DNA from 3 places in the Arthrobacter sp. YAF16 genome. Region 1 is predicted to be linked to each of the others. Evidence: riboswitches for the same ligand, from Rfam matches in the RefSeq annotation. Region 1 holds a riboswitch; each other region holds the start of a gene.
What was found. A riboswitch is a leader RNA that binds a small molecule or an ion and turns the genes downstream of it on or off. The one in region 1 is predicted to bind cyclic di-AMP.

Region 2: linked by a shared signal. The riboswitch ahead of AB4Y91_RS13710 (hypothetical protein) and the one ahead of AB4Y91_RS06570 (hypothetical protein) in region 1 are both predicted to bind cyclic di-AMP.
Region 3: linked by a shared signal. The riboswitch ahead of AB4Y91_RS09660 (M23 family metallopeptidase) and the one ahead of AB4Y91_RS06570 (hypothetical protein) in region 1 are both predicted to bind cyclic di-AMP.

Annotation. Positions count from the first base shown of each region.
Region 1 covers NZ_JBFRDC010000001.1:1,403,262-1,409,539, forward strand. Annotated here, with positions in the region: gene AB4Y91_RS06555 (Ig-like domain-containing protein) at 216-3,515, shown strand; gene AB4Y91_RS06560 (DNA alkylation repair protein) at 3,632-4,243, shown strand; gene AB4Y91_RS06565 (hypothetical protein) at 4,246-4,500, opposite strand; cyclic di-AMP (ydaO/yuaA leader) riboswitch at 4,702-4,867, shown strand; gene AB4Y91_RS06570 (hypothetical protein) at 4,872-5,633, shown strand; gene AB4Y91_RS06575 (dihydrofolate reductase family protein) at 5,729-6,278, opposite strand, start outside.
Region 2 covers NZ_JBFRDC010000007.1:70,313-76,590, reverse strand. Annotated here, with positions in the region: gene AB4Y91_RS13715 (glycosyltransferase family 39 protein) at 1-1,249, shown strand, start outside; cyclic di-AMP (ydaO/yuaA leader) riboswitch at 1,485-1,665, shown strand; gene AB4Y91_RS13710 (hypothetical protein) at 1,664-2,386, shown strand; gene AB4Y91_RS13705 (VOC family protein) at 2,507-2,884, opposite strand; gene upp (uracil phosphoribosyltransferase) at 2,981-3,616, opposite strand; gene AB4Y91_RS13695 (phosphatase PAP2 family protein) at 3,641-4,456, opposite strand; gene AB4Y91_RS13690 (nucleoside deaminase) at 4,556-5,059, shown strand; gene AB4Y91_RS13685 (DNA glycosylase AlkZ-like family protein) at 5,101-6,278, opposite strand, start outside.
Region 3 covers NZ_JBFRDC010000003.1:91,785-98,062, forward strand. Annotated here, with positions in the region: gene AB4Y91_RS09625 (helicase-associated domain-containing protein) at 1-142, opposite strand, end outside; gene AB4Y91_RS09630 (hypothetical protein) at 153-386, opposite strand; gene AB4Y91_RS09635 (cold shock domain-containing protein) at 564-947, shown strand; gene AB4Y91_RS09640 (DUF3027 domain-containing protein) at 957-1,520, shown strand; gene AB4Y91_RS09645 (MFS transporter) at 1,563-2,912, shown strand; gene serC (phosphoserine transaminase) at 2,940-4,070, opposite strand; gene AB4Y91_RS09655 (metal-dependent transcriptional regulator) at 4,386-5,078, shown strand; cyclic di-AMP (ydaO/yuaA leader) riboswitch at 5,221-5,440, shown strand; gene AB4Y91_RS09660 (M23 family metallopeptidase) at 5,445-6,263, shown strand.

The DNA of each region.
Region 1 (6,278 bases):
GCTCCGGAGTACTGGGTGGAGTTAGTCAATTGAATGTTCAGAAACGGGTCTCAGCCATGCGTGAACAAGCGGCACTTCGTGCTTTGTCCGGACATTTTCCTGGTCGCTGTGGGGGCGCGGCCGGGGCATCCCATTTCAAGCGGAAGCGGGCTGCCGGATGGTCCCAGGCTCCCTCCCGGCGACGGTCGCGGACCCGACGCGCGTGGGCGATCTTCGTGGCGTCATCGCTCGCCCTGGCCGGGCTATCCGTCAGCGGTCCGGCCTCTGCCGACGTCGGCACGATCGCGCACGATTTGCTACGGACAGGGTGGGACAGCAACGAGACTGCGCTTTCGCCGACGTCGGTCGCGTCATCAAATTTCGGCAAGCTTTTTTCCACCGCCGTGGACGGCCAGGTGTACGCCCAGCCGCTCGTGGTGGGCGGCACCGTCATAGCCGCGACGGAGAACAACAACGTCTACGGCCTGGACGGCGGCACCGGAGCGGTGAAGTGGCAGCGCAACCTCGGTCCGGCCTGGCCGGCAGCGACCGTAAGCTGCGGTGACCTCACCCCCAACATCGGAGTCACGTCCACTCCGGTCTTCGACGCCGCGACCAACAGCGTCTTCCTGATGGCGAAGACGAACGACGGAGCGACGCCGCAGCTCCCGCACTGGTACATGCATTCGCTGGACAGGGTCACGGGGGCCGAGAGGCCAGGGTTCCCGGTGCTCATCAACGGCGCGCCCACTAACGACCCGACACGGCCGTTCAACGCGATGACTGCGATGCAGCGGCCCGGGCTTCTCCTGCTGGATGGCGTGGTCTACGCCGGTTTCGCCAGCCACTGCGACTGGGCACCGTTTGTCGGCTACGTCGTCGGGGTGTCCACCGCAGGCCGGCAGACCACGATGTGGGCCACCGAGTCCGGCAACAGCAGTGCGGAGGGCGGAATCTGGCAATCCGGCGGCGGCCTGGTCTCCGACGGCACCGGCCAGATCCTGTTTTCCACCGGGAACGGGATTTCCCCTAAGCCGGGACCGGGCAAGACCCCTCCGGCGACCCTCGCAGAGTCAGTCGTTCGGGTCAGCGTCGGAGCCGACGGAAACCTCAAGGCCACGGACTTCTTCAGCCCGGCCAACAACGCCAAGTTGGATCAGAACGATGCCGACCTGGGTTCCGGTGCCCCGATCGCCATCCCCACCGGCTACGGCACCACGGCCCACCCTCGCCTGATGGTCCAGGTCGGCAAGGACGGCCGGGTCTACCTGCTGGACCGGGACAACCTGGGCGGTATGGGGCAGGGGAGCGGCGGAACGGACGCCGTCCTCGACGGCGCCGGGCCGTACAGTGGCGTCTGGGGCAGGCCCGCGTTCCTCGGGACCACAAACGGCGGGTACATCTACACCGTGGAGAACAAGGGCTACCTGCGTGCGCACAAGCTGTTGGCCAGCAGCACCGGCGGCATCCAGCTGGCCTCCGTCGGTACGTCCATTGGTACCTTCGGGTACACCTCCGGGGCGCCCACGGTGACCTCCAACGGTACAAACGCCTCCACCGCCCTGGTCTGGGCCGTGTACGTAACGGGACCCACCGGTACCGGCGCGGAACTCCGTGCCTACCGCGCAATGCCGGACAGCACCGGTAAGCTTCAGCAGGTTTTCGCGGCCCCGCTGGGCACCGCCGCCAAGTTTTCCACGGTTGCCACTGACAACGGGCGCGTCTACGTGGGAACCCGGGACGGGCACGTGATCGGCTTCGGTGCCCCGACGACCTCAGCGGTTGGGGCGACAAACACGGACCTGGGAACCGCCGCGGTAGGCACCACCGTGAAAGGGAACCTGATCATCACCGCCAGCAGGGCTGTTACGGTCAGTTCCGTCGCAGCACCTGCGCCGTTCGGGATCGAGGCCCTCACACTGCCCCGGACGCTTGCCAAAGGCGGAACCATGACGGTCCCGGTCACCTTCTCGCCGACCGTAGCCGGACAGGTCGACGGGACGTTGACCGTCAAAACCTCCGACGGCGAGACGGACCTTCTGGGGGTTCACGGCGTCGGCACCAAGGACGGACTGGGGGCAACGCCGCCCACCCTGGTATTCACCGACGTGCCGACCCAGACCAGCAGTCGCCAGACCGTAAACGTGGTCAACACCGGCACGAGCGTCGCCACGATCACCGGCGTCACCTTGCCGGGCAACGCCCAGCTTGCGGTCGACCCGGCCACGCTGCCGGCCGTGGGACAGAAGATTCAACCCCTTACTTCCGTTCCGGTGTCCGTCACCTTCAGTCCGACGACGGCAACCCCGGTGGCTGATCAGCTCCTCATCACGAGCGACCGAGGATCGCTCACGGTACCGGTGACGGCGACCGCCGTGTCGGGCGTAGCGCATCTGCAGTTGCCGGCATCCCTGGACTTTGGTGATGTGCCTGCCGGCGCTGCGGCCACCCGGGATTTCACCATTACTAACACTGGCAACATCCCCCTGACGATCACCAAGGCCAAGGCGCCGGAGGGTGTATTCTCCACCACCGTTCCAATCTCGGAAGGCCTGGTGATCCCGCCTGGAGAGTCCGCACATCAGAGCGTGACGTTCAAGCCGACGGTGGTCGGTCAGGCCGGAACCGCCGACACCTACTACCTGCTGACCGCGGACGACGGCCAAGGAGCACAGAAAGTTATGCTCACCGGAATGGGCGTCGACGATCCCATTGGCCTGAAGGCGTACCAGACCAATGCCGGTGACCCGCGGTCTGTCCTCGGCAGGTCGCTGACATTGGAGTACCCGGTGGGGGCAGGGAAATGCCAGGACTACACCAAGGGTGTGATCTGCTGGTCCCCGTCCACCGGGGCCCATTGGGTCGCAGGCGCGATCTACGCCCGCTACAAGGCCGCGGGCGGCGCTGCCGGCGTCCTGGGGTTCCCCACCACCGACCAGCTGACAACCCCGGACACGATCGGGCGGTATGAACACTTCGCCGGCTCCGGCGGGGCATCCATTTACTGGACGCCAAGCACCGGGGCGCACCTCATCACGGGCGCGGTCCGTGCCAAGTGGTCGGCCCTGGGCAGGGAACGGGGACTGCTGGGCTATCCGACGTCGGACGAGGCGCGCACCCCTGATGGCGTGGGACGTTACAGCCACTTCACAGGTTCGGGGGGTTCATCGATCTACTGGACGCCAAGCACCGGGGCGCACTTCATCACGGGCGCGGTCCGTGCCAAGTGGTCGGCCCTGGGCAGGGAACGGGGGCTGCTGGGCTATCCGACGTCAGACGAGACGCGCACCCCCGATGGCGTGGGGCGTTACAGCCACTTCACAGGCTCGGGCGGTGCATCGATCTACTGGTCGGCGAAGACCGGGTCGCACTACGTCCTCGGTGCGATCCGTGCCAAGTGGACGGCCCTCGGCAGGGAAAGGGGACGTCTGGGATATCCGACCCGGGACGAGTACGCAGTGTCCGTGGGCCGGGCTTCGGACTTCCAGCACGGGCGGTTGACCTGGAATAGCTCAACCAGACTGGTGACCGGCTAGCGCGTGCGAGTCCCGGGCCCCAGCGGTCCGCGTAGGACACTGCGCTCGCCGACGGTTTCCCGCGGGAGGACGCAGCTGCTTAGGCCAAGCCGGCCCCCGCACGACAGAATGGATCCATGAGCGAGGCCGGTGACTTCATTGACGCGGCGCTGCTGCGTGAGAGCTCGTGGCAGCGGGCCGAGGAAGCGCAGGCGCAATACGGCCCGGGCCTGGGGAGCTACGGCTCCTCGGTTGGCGCCGTCCGCGGCACTGTCCGCGACGCGCTGCGCCGGTACCGGTCACTCGGCCGCGACGATGTCACCGCCCTCAGCTCGGAGTTGTGGGAGGTGCCCGTCTTCGAACGCCGCCTTGCCGCCGTCGTCCTGCTGCAGTCCAGCCTGGCCCTGCTGGACAATTCGGACCTGACCCGGATCGAGGGTTTCCTGCGGACTGCGCGCCTGCGCGAGCTGGCCGATCCGCTGGCGACCGATGTCGTCGGGCCGCTGATTGCGGGACTGGACGGCCAAAACCGTTCCCGCGCGGAAACCGTGCTGGGCCGCTGGCTGCAGGACCCGGACGATTGGCTGCGGCGGGCGGCCCTGATGGCGCCGCTCCGCGAGCTACGGGCCGGTGGAGGGGATTGGGACCGTTACCGGCGCCAGGCCGGGCTGGCGGAGTCGGGCACCCCGGACGACGCCGGTCTGGTGAGGGAGGCGATCGCTGCCGTCACCTCCGGGATGGCGAAGTAGCGCTACGTGCCGGGCCGGCGCTCCACGACGGCATACGCCTTTCCGTCGAGGAACTGCCAGTCGGTCACCACCATAAAACCGAGCGCGTCCACACGGTCATTCAGGACGTGGATATCGAAGCCGCCGTCGCGCGGTTCCGCGTCCCACGTGGCTACGTGGATTTCCTTTCCCTCGAGAACCAGCAGCTCTGTGTTGACGTCGAAATCCTCCTGCGGCTGATCGCTGAGCTGGCAAATTGCGACACAGTGGCTGTTCATAACGGGGCCTCCGCTCGGGGAATGCTGGGTGCCCTCATCCTATGGCTGGCAGGTAGCAGCGTCCTAGGCTTTCTTCCGCGCCAGGACACGGCTCCGTTATCTGAATGTGACATTCCCGCCCGGGCCCGTTACCGTAGATGGGTGCCTGTTTGTTTCCGATACGGGCGCTCCCGAGCCGATTGCCTAACTCTGCCGCGGCCTGGGATCCGAATGCAACCTTTCTGGCAGAGACGGGGAAACCACTTTTGACCTGCAGTTTTAGCAGGTCTTGGGGTGAAGCCGCACAGCGCCCGCATTGACGGGCCCGCGGCCGGGTGCCTCCCATCCGAATCCGACAGCTCACCTCGCAGGCATTGGGAGAGGCTACAAACATGACTTCAAGCATTACTTCTGCGCGCCATCGTTCCGACGCATCCGCCGGACGGGCCTCAGCATTCTCGGGCAAATCAGGCACCATCGGTCGTCAGGCCGCAGTAATCTTCGCAGCCTCCGGCCTCGTCCTCACGAGCGGAATGGCAGCCAATGCAGCCGTTGCCCCGGCCGAAAACAAAACCGCCCCGGCTTCGTCGGTTGACGTCGGCAGCAAGGTCTCCGCGCCGGTTACCGCTGATTCCGCAGTTCAGATCAGCTTCGCCCGCCCGGCAGTCGCTACCACGCCGGCGCCCGTGATCGAGCAGCCTAAGCCCGTCACCGCCCCTGCGGTTGCCGCCGCTCCGGCTGTCGCGCCTGCCCCTGCTCCGGTGCTCGCGCCGGCAGCGCCGCAGGTCAGCGTTCAGGCGAAGGCGGCCGTGGCACCTGCCTCGGCAGCCGGCGGAGCCAACGCCGCGATGCTTTCGGCCGCCTACAGCCAGATCGGCATCACCCAGGACTGCACCGCCATGGTTGAGAAGGCCCTCGGTGCGGCCGGTATCCACGTGGGCGACCTCGGTCCCCAGCAGTTCATGGGCTACGGCAAGGTTGTGGGTGCCCCGCAGCCCGGCGACATGATCGTCCAGTCCGGCCACGTCGCCATCTACGCCGGTGACGGCATGGCCATCAGCGGTGGCATGAACGGCAGCAACCAGACGATCAAGCACCCGCTGTCCTGGCTGACCGCCACGGGTGGCGTGACCTTCGTCCGCGCCAGCGCATAGCAAAAAGCGTAAGAACCTCTTTCCAGGGCCGGTGGTCGGCTGCTAAACGGCAGCTGGCCACCGGCTTTTGCGCACGTTTACGCCGGCCGGTGAGCTCAGACGGCGTACCGCAGCAGGACGACGCCGTTGCCAAACGCGCGGGTGCCGGCGAGCGTGAGCGCGGTCCTGTCGTCTGCTGACTTGAACAAGGGATTCCCCCGCCCGATCAGCACCGGGTGGACATAAATCCAGTACCCGTCAATGAGCCCGAGCCGGCGGAAGGTATCGGCGAGGTCAGCCCCGCCCAGTGCCAAGTCGCCGCCGGGCTGCGCCTTCAGTTCCAGCACGTCATCGGCGACGACGTCGCGCACCACCGTGGTGTTCCAGTCGGCCCGTTCCAGCGTCCTGGAGTAGACAATCTTCGGCATGTCCCGCCAAATTTTGGCGAACTCGACCATAGCCGGTGTACTGGACGGATCCTGGTCCGCCGTCGGCCAGAAGTCGGCCATCAGTTCGTAGGTCACGCGGCCGTCCAGGAAGGCGCCCATAGAGGCCAGTTGCTCGTTGAAGTGGCTGTGGAGCTCCTCGTCCACCATGTGCCAGTCAATCTCTCCGTTCGGCCCCTCGAAAAAACCGTCGAGGGAGACCTGGAGGGCCAGAATGATC
Region 2 (6,278 bases), on a different contig from region 1:
CGTCGTGGCCGGCAGCTACCTGGCGCTGTTCCAGCTCACTCCCGCCTCGGCCCGGCCGTACATGGCGGGGTCGGAGACCAACAGCTTCCTGGAACTCACCTTCGGCTACAACGGCCTGGGCCGGATCACCGGGTCCGGCGGCGGGATGCCCGGCGGGATGCCCGGCGGAAATGCCGGCGGCCCGGGCGGAAACGGCAACGTGGGCTTCGGCGGCGCGGCCGGGATCACCCGGATGTTCGGAACCAGTTTCGGCGGTGAAGTGTCCTGGCTGTTGCCGGCGGCCCTGGTTCTGCTGGTGGCAGGTTTGTGGTTCACCCGGCGCGAGGCCCGGACCTCCGCCACCCGTGCCGCGCTCCTGCTCTGGGGCGGCTGGCTGCTGATCACGGCAGGCATCTTCAGCTTCATGAGCGGCACCGTGCATCCGTACTATGCCGTGGCACTGGCCCCCGCCGTCGCGGCCCTGGTGGGCATCGGCTCGGCGGAACTGTGGCGCGGCCGGACCCACTGGCCCGCTCGGATGGTCCTGGCCGTGACGGTGTTGGCTGCCTCGGTCTGGTCCGCCGTGCTCCTGGGCCGCGACCCGGCATGGCTGCCCGGGCTCCGGGTGATCGCCGTCGTCCTGGGCGTGCTGGCCGCCGCGGCGCTGCTGCTCCGGGTGGACAGCCTGGCGGCGCTCCCGGCCCGGCTCCGCAAAGCCGCTGCGGCCGGCGTCGTGGTCCTTTCACTGCTGGCCGGCGGGCTCGGGACCACCGCCTGGACGCTGGCGACGGCGGCCCAGGCGCATTCGGGGTCAATCCCCACCTCCGGGCCCACCGCGTCCGCGATGGGCGGCGGCTTCGGGGCGGCGGGCAGGCCGGACGGCGGGATCCTCGGTTCCAGCGGGGCGGCCGCCGGCGGGCCCGGCGGACCCGGCGCGGATACGGCGTCGGCCGAGCTGACAGCGTTGCTGAAGTCCTCCGGCGCCAAATGGTCCGGGATTGTCTCCGGCGCCACCCAGGCCGCCAGCCTGGAACTCGCCACCGGCACCAATGTGATCGCGCTGGGCGGCTGGAACGGCGGCGACCCGTACCCCACGCTCGAGCAGTTCCAAGCGATGGTGGACCGCGGCGAGATCGGCTACTTCATCTCCGGCGGCCTGGGCGGCCTGGGCGGGGGCCGCGGCGGCAACTCCGAGGTCGCCAGCTGGGTCGCGGCCAACTACCAGGCCCAGACCGTGGGGAACGCCACCGTGTACACGCTGGCGAAGTAGGCTCCTCTCCCCCGCTTGCCTCCGTCTCCGCCGCGCCGTTTCGACGGTTCCGTGCCCGCTCGATGCTTACCGGCGTCGAGCGGGCACGGAACCGTCGAAACGGGCACCCACGCGGCGGCCGTGAAGGCAAGACGCCGCTCCGCAGCAGGGGCCAGCCGTTACCTAAATGTGACATCTGATTGAAAGTCCGGTACCGTTTTAGGGTGCGGCCATCGATCTGGCCGCGTGTCCGGGCTGACGCCAAACTCTGCCGCTACCCGGATTCCCATGGACCAGGCAGAGACGGGGAACCCAGAGTTCCCGGGCATTCTGCATCCATGCACCCTTGGGGTTAAGCCGCCACGTCGAGATTCCGTGCGGCCGGATTTCGCATCCGAACCCGACAGCTAACTCCGTAGGCGTTGAGAGGCGAACATGACTGAAATCAAGGCACCCACGCGCCCAGAAGGCGCTAAACGCACGTCCGACGCCGAGCGCGCGCGCCACCGCGCCGAGCCGGCGAAGCACACTTCGAGCCCGTCCAGGCCCCGTGCCCGGACCAACGGCAAGCGCGCCGCCGTCGTAGCCACCGCTTTCGCCGTCCTGCTGGGGGCAGGGGCCGCGGGCCAGGCCTCCGGCACTGCAGCGCATACGGCCGAAGCGTCGAAAAACACGGCCGCGTCCCTGCAGACCCTGGACTTCGAACGCGTCGGCAGCAACACGCCCACCTCGCCCGCCCCGATGAGCGTGGAGGCCCAGGCCTCCAAAATCAAGCCCGCTAAGGCCCCGGCGGCCAAGGCGCCGGCTCCGGCTGCCAAGGCGCCTGCTCCCGCGAAGCCGGTCGCCATTGACGACCCCGCCGGTGCGCAGGCCTACGCCGCCTCTCAGCTGCCCGCCCACGGCTGGGCCCCGAGCGAGATGCAATGCCTGATGAAGTTGTGGACCAGGGAGTCCGACTGGAAGACCACGGCTACCAACGCCAGCAGCGGCGCTTACGGCGTGGTCCAATCGCTGCCCGCCGAAAAGATGGCCAGCGCCGGCGCCGATTACCGGACCAACTACCGGACCCAGATCAACTGGGGACTGCAGTACGTGCAGGACCGCTACGGTTCACCGTGCGGCGCCCTGAACTTCCACTACGCGAACAACTGGTACTAAGCGCGGCCGAGGCTGCATGCCATGAGTGAGGCCCCGGATCCTTGGATCCGGGGCCTCACGTGCGCCTGCCGCCGCGCCGCCTGCGGAATACGGGCCGCGCTACGGAACCGCGCCGCCGCGCTAGCCGTTCGGACGGTTGGGAATGTACTGCACCCCCCATTTGTTGCCGTCGGGATCGGCGAAGTAGACGAAATGCCCCCAGTCCTGGACATCGATGTCGCTGACGTCCACACCGTTGTCCTTGAGTTGCTGGTGCGCCGCCTGGATGTCGCTGACGACCAGCTGCAGGCCGGGGGCGGTGCCGGGCGGGGCGTCGTTGAGGCCCTCGCCAATCGCGATCGAGCACCCGGAACCCGGCGGGGTCAGCTGGACGAAACGGATGCCTGGCGTGGGCCGTTCGTCGTAGTCGGCGTTGAAGCCGACCTTGTTCACATAGAAGTCCTTGGCCCGGTCCACATCCGACACGGGGACAAACACGAGTTCAAGTTTCCAGTCCATGGGCACAGGCTAGTCCCGGACGCCTTACGCCGGAACCCTTGACCGCGGGGACGTTTCAACCGCCCTACCCGCGAGGGCAGCAGTGCATGCCGGCGGCTAGACCGCGATGCCGTACAGGCGGTCTCCGGCGTCGCCCAGCCCGGGCACAATGTACGACTTTTCGTTGAGCTTCTCGTCGATGGAGGCCAGCACGATGGTCACGTTGGCGTCCGAGAGCTCTTCTTCCAGCTTGGCCAGGCCCTCCGGGGCGGCCAGCAGGCAGATGCAGGTGACGTCCGACGCGCCGCGCTTGAAGAGGAACTTGATCGCCTCGCGCAGGGTGCCGCCGGTGGCGAGCATCGGGTCCAGGACGAAGATCTGCCGGTCTGTCAGGTTCTCCGGGAGGCGCTCGGCGTAGGTGATGATGTCCAGGGTCTCTTCGTCCCGGGCCATGCCCAGGAAGCCGACCTCGGCGGTGGGCACCAGCTTGGTCATGCCCTCCAGCATGCCGAGACCGGCGCGCAGGATCGGAACCACCAGCGGGGTGGGCTTGGTGAAAGCCGTGCCGACGGTGGTGCTGACCGGCGTCTCGATGGTCACCGGCTCGGTGCGGACGTCCCGGGTTGCCTCATAGGCCAGGAGCGTGACGAGCTCCTCGGTGAGCTGGCGGAAGACCGGGGACGGGGTGTTCTTGTCCCGCAGAACGGTTAGTTTATGGGCGACCAGCGGGTGGTCGACAACGAGAGTGCGCATGGGTCAAAACTACCACCCGGACCTTCAGGACCGTCCCGCGGGGTCCGGGGTATCGGCGTCGGCGGTCCGCTCCGCGGTGCTGCCCTTGCGGCCGCGGGCGGGGGCGCCGTCGCGCAGGTGCGCATCGTTGTCGAACGTCGGCGCGGGGCCGGTGTGTTCCCGGTGCCGCAGCACATGGAACAGCCTGTGGGCCAGGATCACGATCCCCACCCAGCCCAGCCCCAGGGCCCAGCCGAAGATCACATCGGTCATCCAGTGATGGCCCAGGAAGACGCGGCTCATGCCCATCGCAAGGATGAAGATCGCACCCGCGGTGATCAAACCGACGCGGGCTATGGTGCGTCTGACCTGCAGGCAGGCGAGGTAGACCACGAGCCCGATTACCACGGTGGTGTTCAGCGTGTGGCCGCTGGGGAACGACGGCGAGGTCTCGTAAGGCGGCACCGCGTCCGCGAAGTCGGGGCGGGCCCGGCCGATCAGTTTCTTGCCCACCGTTGTGGCGGTGATCGACACCGCGGCGGCTCCGCCGATCAGGATGAGCGGCCGCCAGGTCCGCGAGACCCAGATCAGCCATGCCGTCAGGATGCTGGCCAGGATCGGCATGCCGATTCCACCGCCAATATTGGTGAACCCGGTGACGAACGCGTCCAGGCCGGGACTGCGCAGCTGTTGCATGAACCCCAGCGTGGGCTTGTCGAGGCTTGCCAGGCCGGCGTCGTCCACGACGTTGTCGTAGACTTCCGCGCTCGTCAGCGCCAGGGCGACGACGACGACGCCGCCGATCAGCATGGTGATCCAGAGTGCGGCATAGGGCACCACCCACTTTCCCCAGCGCCGCATCAGCCAGCTCTCAGTCTTGGTGCTCAATGCCCTCTCCCGACTTCCCGGTGCACCCGCTCAAGTGCACAGCTTGCTTAGGGTCGAAACTATCATTGAGCCATGACCACCCCCGAGCCACGCCATGCGGAATGGATGGGCCTGGCCCTTGCCGAGGCGCGCCGGGCGCTGGCCACCGAGGACGTGCCGATCGGCGCCGTCGTGATCGGACCGGACGGCTCGGTGCTCGGCGCCGGGCGCAACGAGCGGGAGGCACTCGGGGACCCGACGGCGCACGCCGAGATGGTGGCGATCCGGGAGGCCGCGGCCCGGCTGCGCGAGCGGCGGGCGCTGGAGGGCGCAGCCGACGACGGCTGGCGGCTGGAAGACTGCACCCTGGTGGTGACGTTGGAGCCGTGCGCCATGTGCGCCGGCGCCGTGGTGCTGGCGCGGATTCCGCGGGTGGTCTTCGGCGCGTGGGACGAGAAAGCCGGGGCCGCCGGGTCCGTGTTCGACATTCTCCGCGAGCGCCGGTTGAACCATTGGGTGGAGGTGTACGCCGGGGTCCGGGAGCAGGAGTGCGGCGGGTTGCTGCGGGAATTCTTCGCCGGCCACCGCGGCGCCTGACGCTGCCTTTCGGGCGCCGGCCCCCTCAACGCGGCGGTGAGCTACCGCTCGGCGGTGGCCGTCGTGGACGCCCGCAGCGCGTCGATCCGCTTCTGCCGGGAGGCGGGCGAGTCCAGGCTGAAGGCGCGGAAATCGCCCAGGTCCTCCTTGATCCAGGCCTCCACCTCGGCGATCCGCCGGGTCACGGCCGGCGTGGGCGTGCCGAACACCCAGGCGGCGATCTTCTCCCGGCCCGGGTCGTACTGCCACAAACCGATGATCCGGCCGCGGTCGAAGATGGGATGGTCCGGCAGGTCGGCCTGCAGCGCAAGCGAACCTAGCGCCTTCTTGTCCTGGTCCTCCGCGGCCAGCAGCTCCCCCGCGTTCCGGCGCAGCAGCACCAGCGAATCAGTTCCGGCGAGCAGCTGGATCTGTTCCTCGGCCGGTTCATCGAAGGAGGCGAGGCGGTCGACGTCGTCGGGCAGCATCCAGAGCGGGTCTCCGCCGGCGGCGGTGGGAACCTCGACGGCGTCGACGGCGGCGAGCGCCGCCTTGCTCTGCGCGACCGTAAAGCCGGTGAACCACTGCGACTGTTTGAAGGTGGCTCCTCCGGTCCAGCCGAGGTAGCGCCGGAGCAGCTCGGCGCGGACTTCATCGTCACTGAGCGTGCTCGGCGGCAGCCCCCAGGGCTCGTAGGCGTAGCGCTGCTGGTCCAGCCGGCCATTGGCGGGGACCCGGCGGATCCGCCCGTCCGCTTGCAGGATGCCCAGCGCCGTGGGCAGCGTGGTGGTGACGCCCTTTTTCTTGCCCTCCTCGCCGAGGTTGCGGACCGAATCGCCGAGTTCATCCTTGAGCTGCCGCGGGTCCAGCGGCACCCCGGCCTCAGCAAGGGCGTGCAGCACTTGCTCCTCAAGCAGGGCAATTTCGCCGCGGTCCACGCCGAGCCGGCCGACGACCTTGAGGCCGGCCTCGGCGGCGTCCCGTCCCAGCCGCAGCGCCCAGGCGAAGTCGTCCCCGCCCAGCACGTAGGTGCAGCCGCGCGCCGTCGGGAGTTCCAGGATCCGGTGCGCCAGGACGTCCCGGTCCACTTGAGAGCGCCGGATGCCGGCCCGGGCGAAGAGCGTGAGGTACGGGTTGGCCCCGCCAACGGACCGTGCCCAGCCGGCCCGGGCGAACACCTGTTCCGCAGTGCACCCCGCCAGCGAGCCGTCCAGGCCTTGCCGGTGCCACGACCAGGCGC
Region 3 (6,278 bases), on a different contig from region 1:
CCCGGCCGCTGGCCCGGGCGGCGAGGGCGGAGAAATCCGGCACCGGCGGGGAAATCAGGTCCGGCCGCGCGGAGAACAGGGCCCGCAACGAGTCGTCGCTGCGGGACTGCAGTTCCTTGCTGAGCGCGCGGATGAGGGACATCAGTCCAACGCTACCTTCCGCCGTGCCCGGGTGTCCGGCGCCGGGCAGCGACGGCGTCGACCACCAGGGCGAGCATGAGCAGGAACGCCACGGGCAGCCCGTAGAGCGCGGTCGACGTGACCCAGGCCGGCGCCACCGTGTTGTTGAAGGCCATGACCATGACGGCTCCGACGGCGGCCAGCGAGAGCGCGGCAACGGTGGCCGCAAGAATCAAGAGGGGCCGCCGGAAGCGCTGTGGTGTCATGGAGGCAACGCTAACAGCCCGGCTTCGCCCGCGCCTCAAGCCGTCAAAGTGGCCAAGGCAGGATAACCTTGGAGGAACAGACCAACACGGTCCGGGCAGTCACACCCTGAACCCGCATATCCATGCGGATGCGGTGACCGCCGGCCGCGTCCCCGCAGAACGAAGAAGGTTGATTACGTGCCTACCGGCAAGGTCAAGTGGTATGACAAGGAAAAGGGCTTCGGATTCCTCGCAGGCGAAGACGGCCAGGAGGTCTTCCTGCCCAAGTCGGCGCTGCCCGAGGGCGTAACCGAGCTCAAAGCCGGAACCCGGGTGGAATTCGGCGTCGCCGACGGCCGCAAGGGAGCCCAGGCCCTGGGCCTGCGGGTGCTGGACAAGACCCCGTCGATCGCCAAGGCCAAGCGACCCAGCGCCAAGGACCTCGCACCGCTGGTGCAGGATCTCGTCAGCGTGCTGGACAACCTCTCGGGAACGCTGTCCGCGGGCAAGTACCCGGAAGGCAACAAGGCCAAGGCGATCGCCGTCGCGCTTCGTAAGGTCGCCGACGAGCTGGACGCGTAAGGCTCTGCGATGACAACGGAACCTGAACAGAACGCCGCCGCGGCGGCCGGTGCGGCCGCCAAGGCCGCCGGCGCCAAAGCAGGATCCAAGCCGCGCTACGGCGTGCCCGTGTGGCGCGTCGGCAAGCCCGACGCCTTCCTGGCCGCGTCCGTCGATGTGGCCCGTGCCGCCGTGGAAGGCATCGCGCCGGCAGAGCAGATCGGCCGGCACCTGGGCGCGAAGAGCGAAGGCGACCGCCTGGTCACGCACCTCTTCGAGTCCAAGCTGCCCGGCTACGGCGGTTGGCAGTGGTACGCGGTGCTGACCCGCAATTCGCGCTCCAAGACCGTGACGGTGGATGAGCTGGGCCTGCTGCCCTCCGAGGATTCCATCCTGGCCCCGGAGTGGGTTCCGTGGGCCGAACGCGTGCGCCCGGAAGATGCGCAGCAGGACGAGGCCGCCGAAGCTCCCGCCGCCGCGGCTGCGTCGGATGAGACCGCCGACGACGGTGCCGCGGAGGCGCAGGCAGAGCCTGCCGAAGCAGGAACCGACGCTGGAGCGGTCCAGGACGAGTCCGCCGTCGAGGTCGACTAACGGTTTGGGGCCGTTCGGGAGCGTGCAGCGGAAGGTCGGGACATGAGGTCCACCTTCAAATCGCTGCACATCCTGAACTACCGGATCTGGTTCATCGGCGCCCTGATCTCCAATATCGGGACCTGGATGCAGCGCACCGCGCAGGACTGGCTGGTCTTTGACCATCTGAGTGCCCAGGACGCCGGCGCCATGGGCATCACGATGGCCCTGCAGCTGGGACCACAGCTCTTCCTCGCCCCCGTCGCCGGGCTGGTCGCCGACCGCTTCAACCGCAAGCAGCTGCTGGTCCTGACACAGTCCTCCATGGCCGTGTTGAGCGCAGCGCTCGGTGCCCTGGTGCTGTCCGGGGCCGCGCAGCTCTGGCACGTCTACATATTCGCCCTGCTGCTGGGCGTGGTCTCCGCCCTGGACGCCCCGGTGCGCCAGACCTTTGTCTCCGAACTGGTGCGCGACGACTACCTGCCCAACGCCGTTGCCCTCAACAGCGCCTCGTTCAACGTGGCCCGGATGATCGGCCCGGCCGTCGCCGGCCTGCTCACCGTGGCCATCGGGCCCGGCTGGGTCTTCCTGGTCAACACCGTCACGTTCCTGGCGCTGCTCCTGAGCCTGGCCAAAATCCCCGCCGCCTCGCTGCGCCAGCTGCCCCGGGCGCCGGCCGGGAAGGGCCGGATCCGCGAGGGCCTGCGCTACGTGCGTTTCCGGCCGGACATTGTGATGGTGCTGGTGGCGGTGTTCATCGTGGGAACCCTGGGGCTGAACTTCGTCCTCTTTATCGCTGCCATGGTCGGCACCGAATTCGGCCTCGATGCCGGCGCCTTCGGCCTGATGAACTCGATCATGGCGATCGGTTCAGTCGCCGGAGCGCTGCTCTCGGCCGGGCGGGGCCGGCCGCGCATGCGCGTGATCTTCGGCGCGGCCGGCGCCTTCGGCCTGACCTCCGGCCTCGCCGCGCTGGCGCCGGACTACTTCTGGTTCGGCGTCGCGCTGGTGCCGGTCGGCCTCTTCGCGATCACCATGATGACCAGCGCCAACGGTTACGTCCAGACCACCACGGACCCGGTGATGCGCGGCCGCGTGATGGCCTTGTATATGGCGATCTTCATGGGCGGCACCCCGATCGGCGCACCGCTGGTCGGCTGGGTGGCGAACGTCGCCGGCGCGCGCTGGTCCATGGGGGTGGCGGCGGCCTCCGGGCTGATCGCGGCACTGATCGGCATACTCTGGATTGTCCGGGCCAAGCAGCTGCGGATCGCCTTCAACCGGCGTGCGCGGGGCCTGCGGTATTTCCGGGTCGTCCCCGGCAGCTCTGTGACCGGCGGCTCGGCGACCGGCGGCTCGGCGACCGGCGGCGCCGCCCGGGAGGAAGACCCGGACGACGCCGTCGACCGCTGACGCGTCCCGGAAGGGACGCCGCGGTGGCTACTTCTTGAGCTCGCCGACGACGAAGTCGATGCACTCGAGCAGTGCGGAGACGTCGTCGGGTTCGATCGCCACGAAGGTGGCGATGCGCAGCTGGTTCCGTCCCAGCTTGCGGTACGGCTCGGTATCCACGATCCCGTTGGCGCGCAGGACCTTGGCGATGGCGGAGGCGTCGATCGAGTCGTCGAAGTCGATGGTCGCAATCACGTTGGACCGGTCCTCGGCCCTGGCTACGAACGGCGTGGCGGAGGCGGAGGCCTCGGCCCAGCGGTAGATGCGTCCGGCCGAGTCGGCGGTGCGGGCGGCGGCGAAGTCGAGGCCGCCGTTGGCGTTGAGCCACTGCACCTGCGCGTCCAGGGTCACGAGGGTGGCCAGCGCCGGAGTGTTGTAGGTCTGGTTCAGCCGCGAGTTGTCGATCGCGGTCTGGAGGTCCAGGAAGTCCGGGATCCAGCGGCCGCCGGCCTTGATCCGGGCCGCGCGCTCCAAAGCCGCCGGGGAGAACAGTCCAAGCCAGAGGCCGCCGTCGGAGGCGAAGTTCTTCTGCGGGGCAAAGTAGTAGACGTCGGCCTCGGCGACGTCCACGTCCAGGCCGCCGGCCGCGGAGGTGGCATCCACCAGCACGAGGGAGCCTGCATCGGCGCCGGCCACGCGCTTGACCGGCGCGGCGACACCGGTGGAGGTCTCATTCTGCGGCCACGCGTAGGCATCGACGCCGGCCTCGGCCCGCGCCTCGGGTCGGGTGCCGGGCTCGGATTTGATGATCGAGGACTCGGCCAGGAACGGTGCCTTGTTGGTGGCCGCGGCGAACTTCGAGCCGAATTCGCCGAAAGACAGGTGCTGCGCCTTGTTTTCCACGAGGCCGAAGCTGGCAATGTCCCAGAACGCCGTGGACCCGCCGACGCCGAGGATGACCTCGTAGCCCTCCGGGGCGCGGAAGAAGTCGCTCAGTCCGCTCCGGACCGATCCCACGAGGTTCTTGACCGGGGCCTGGCGGTGCGAGGTCCCCAGCAGCGTCGCCGCCGCCGCAGACAGGGCCTCCATCTGCTCCGGCCGGACCTTCGACGGGCCGGCGCCAAACCGGCCGTCCTTGGGCAGGAGGTTCGCGGGGATGGTGATGCTGGTGTCGCTCACAGGGGCTCCAATTTTCGGCTGGGTGTGTGGCGTGGCTTGGACGGGCTCTGCCGGGCGTGACCGGGACCCGCTATTTATTCTGCCCGACGGCCCCACGCGGGTGGGAATAAAGCCCGTCATAGTCCGGTCATTGAGACGGCGGCCCGGCGCCGGGCGGGGCGTAGTCCACAGGTCCGCGCGGCAGCCCACAGATTATCCGGACTAATTCAAAATAGGCTAGGCTGTGCGGTGACGTACGGCGGATCTCGCCAGGGCGCAACCCGCACGCTGTACGGTGGGAATGACGCAAGGACGGCGCTCGAGGAGCTGAGCTGAATGACGGATCTGATCGATACCACCGAGATGTATCTCCGGACCATCCTGGAACTTGAAGAAGAGAACATCATCGCCCTCCGCGCCCGCATCGCCGAGCGGCTCCGTCACTCCGGCCCCACCGTTTCCCAGACCGTCGGCCGCATGGAGCGCGACGGCCTCGTGGTTGTCTCCGGCGACCGGCACCTTGAACTGACCGAAACGGGCCGGAAGCGCGCCATCGAGGTCATGCGCAAGCACCGCCTGGCCGAACGGCTGCTTGCCGACGTGATCGGGCTCGACTGGGCCTACGTCCATGAGGAAGCGTGCCGCTGGGAGCACGTGATGAGCGAACGGGTCGAGCGCCGCATTTTCGAAATGCTGGACCACCCGACCGTGTCCCCCTACGGGAACCCGATTCCCGGACTCGCCGAACTGGGCGGGCTTCCGACGCCGGACCGCGGCGCCGTGGTCAACCTGCTTGACGCCATGGCCGGCTACGGCGCCGACTCGCGGATCACCGTGAGCCGGCTGGCCGAGCCGATCCAGGTCGAGCCGGAGCTGCTGGTCCAGCTGGACGAGGGCGGAATCCGTCCGGGCGCCAGGGTGTCGCTGGAGCGGGTGGGGGAGTACATCTCGGTCCGGGTCCCCGACATTGAAGGCGCCCTCGAGCTGCCTCCCGAGGTCGCCGCCCATGTGTTCGTTACGCTCGGGTAACCCGGCGTCAAAATCCTTCCGCCGGACAGCAGGTAAGTTGTGCACAGGCGAGATAACGGAATTATTACCGCCTGCCTTAATCCCCTATAGTTGATGACTAGCACTGATACTAAAGCGTTATCTGATCCGGAGCCGAGCTCTGCCAGCGGATCAGCCGGCGATTCACCTTCTGGCAGAGGCGGGGGAACCACAACCGGCTGTTGATTCAACAGCCTTGGGGTGAAGTCCGCTAGCGGCAAGCAATTCAAACTGGGACCTCCGTGGATGCCCCTGCGTCTGGATGCTTGCACCGGCGGACCGGGTCTTTGATCTCTCTGACCCGAATCCGACAGCTAACTTCGCAGGCTATCCAGAGAGGAACCGTTCTTGACCACCCAGACCGTCAGGGGCCGCCGTCGTGCGACCGGTCCCGCTCCGGAGCCACGCCCGGCCGCCGTCGTCCTCGACGAGCGCCCGCGTGACGCGCACCGCGAAGCGCGCCGCGGCCGGCGCAGCGCGTTCCGTCAGGTAACAGACTTCGCCGCTGTCAGCGGCGTGGGGCAGAAGGCAGGCATTGCCCTGGCCGCCACGGGTTTGGTCCTCACCGTTACAGTTCCGGCCACCGGCCCCGTGATGGCCACCGATGCGGCCAGGTCCGGTTCGGTTTCCGCGGCGGCCCAGCCCGAGGTCAAGGCCCCGGCCGCCGAGATCAACTTCAACCGCACGGCCGTCACCACCAAGGGTGACCCGGACAGCAAGCTCAAGCAGTTGCTGAGCGCGCAGTCCGTCGGCAGCATCACCCGGGCAGCCTCCGCGGGCAGCCTCGGGGCGCCGCTGGATTCCATGGTCACGGCCTCGCCGTTCGGCTACCGGGTCAGTCCCATCACGGGAGCCGTCGGGGAATTCCACCGGGGCCAGGACTACGCGGCCCAGTGCGGCACTCCTGTACATGCCGCCGCGAGCGGCACCGTAACCTTTTCCGGCTGGCACCCCTACGGGGGCGGCAACCGGGTCGTGATCGACCATGGCAACGGCCTGGAGACCACGTACAACCACTTGTCGTCCTCCGACGTCCACGTGGGCCAGCAGGTCTCACGTGGCGATGTGGTGGCGATGAGCGGGACCACCGGCGCCTCCACCGGCTGCCACCTCCACTTCGAGGTGATGGTCAACGGGGAAGTTGTTGACCCGCTCGGCTGGCTTTAGCCAAGCCGAGGGACC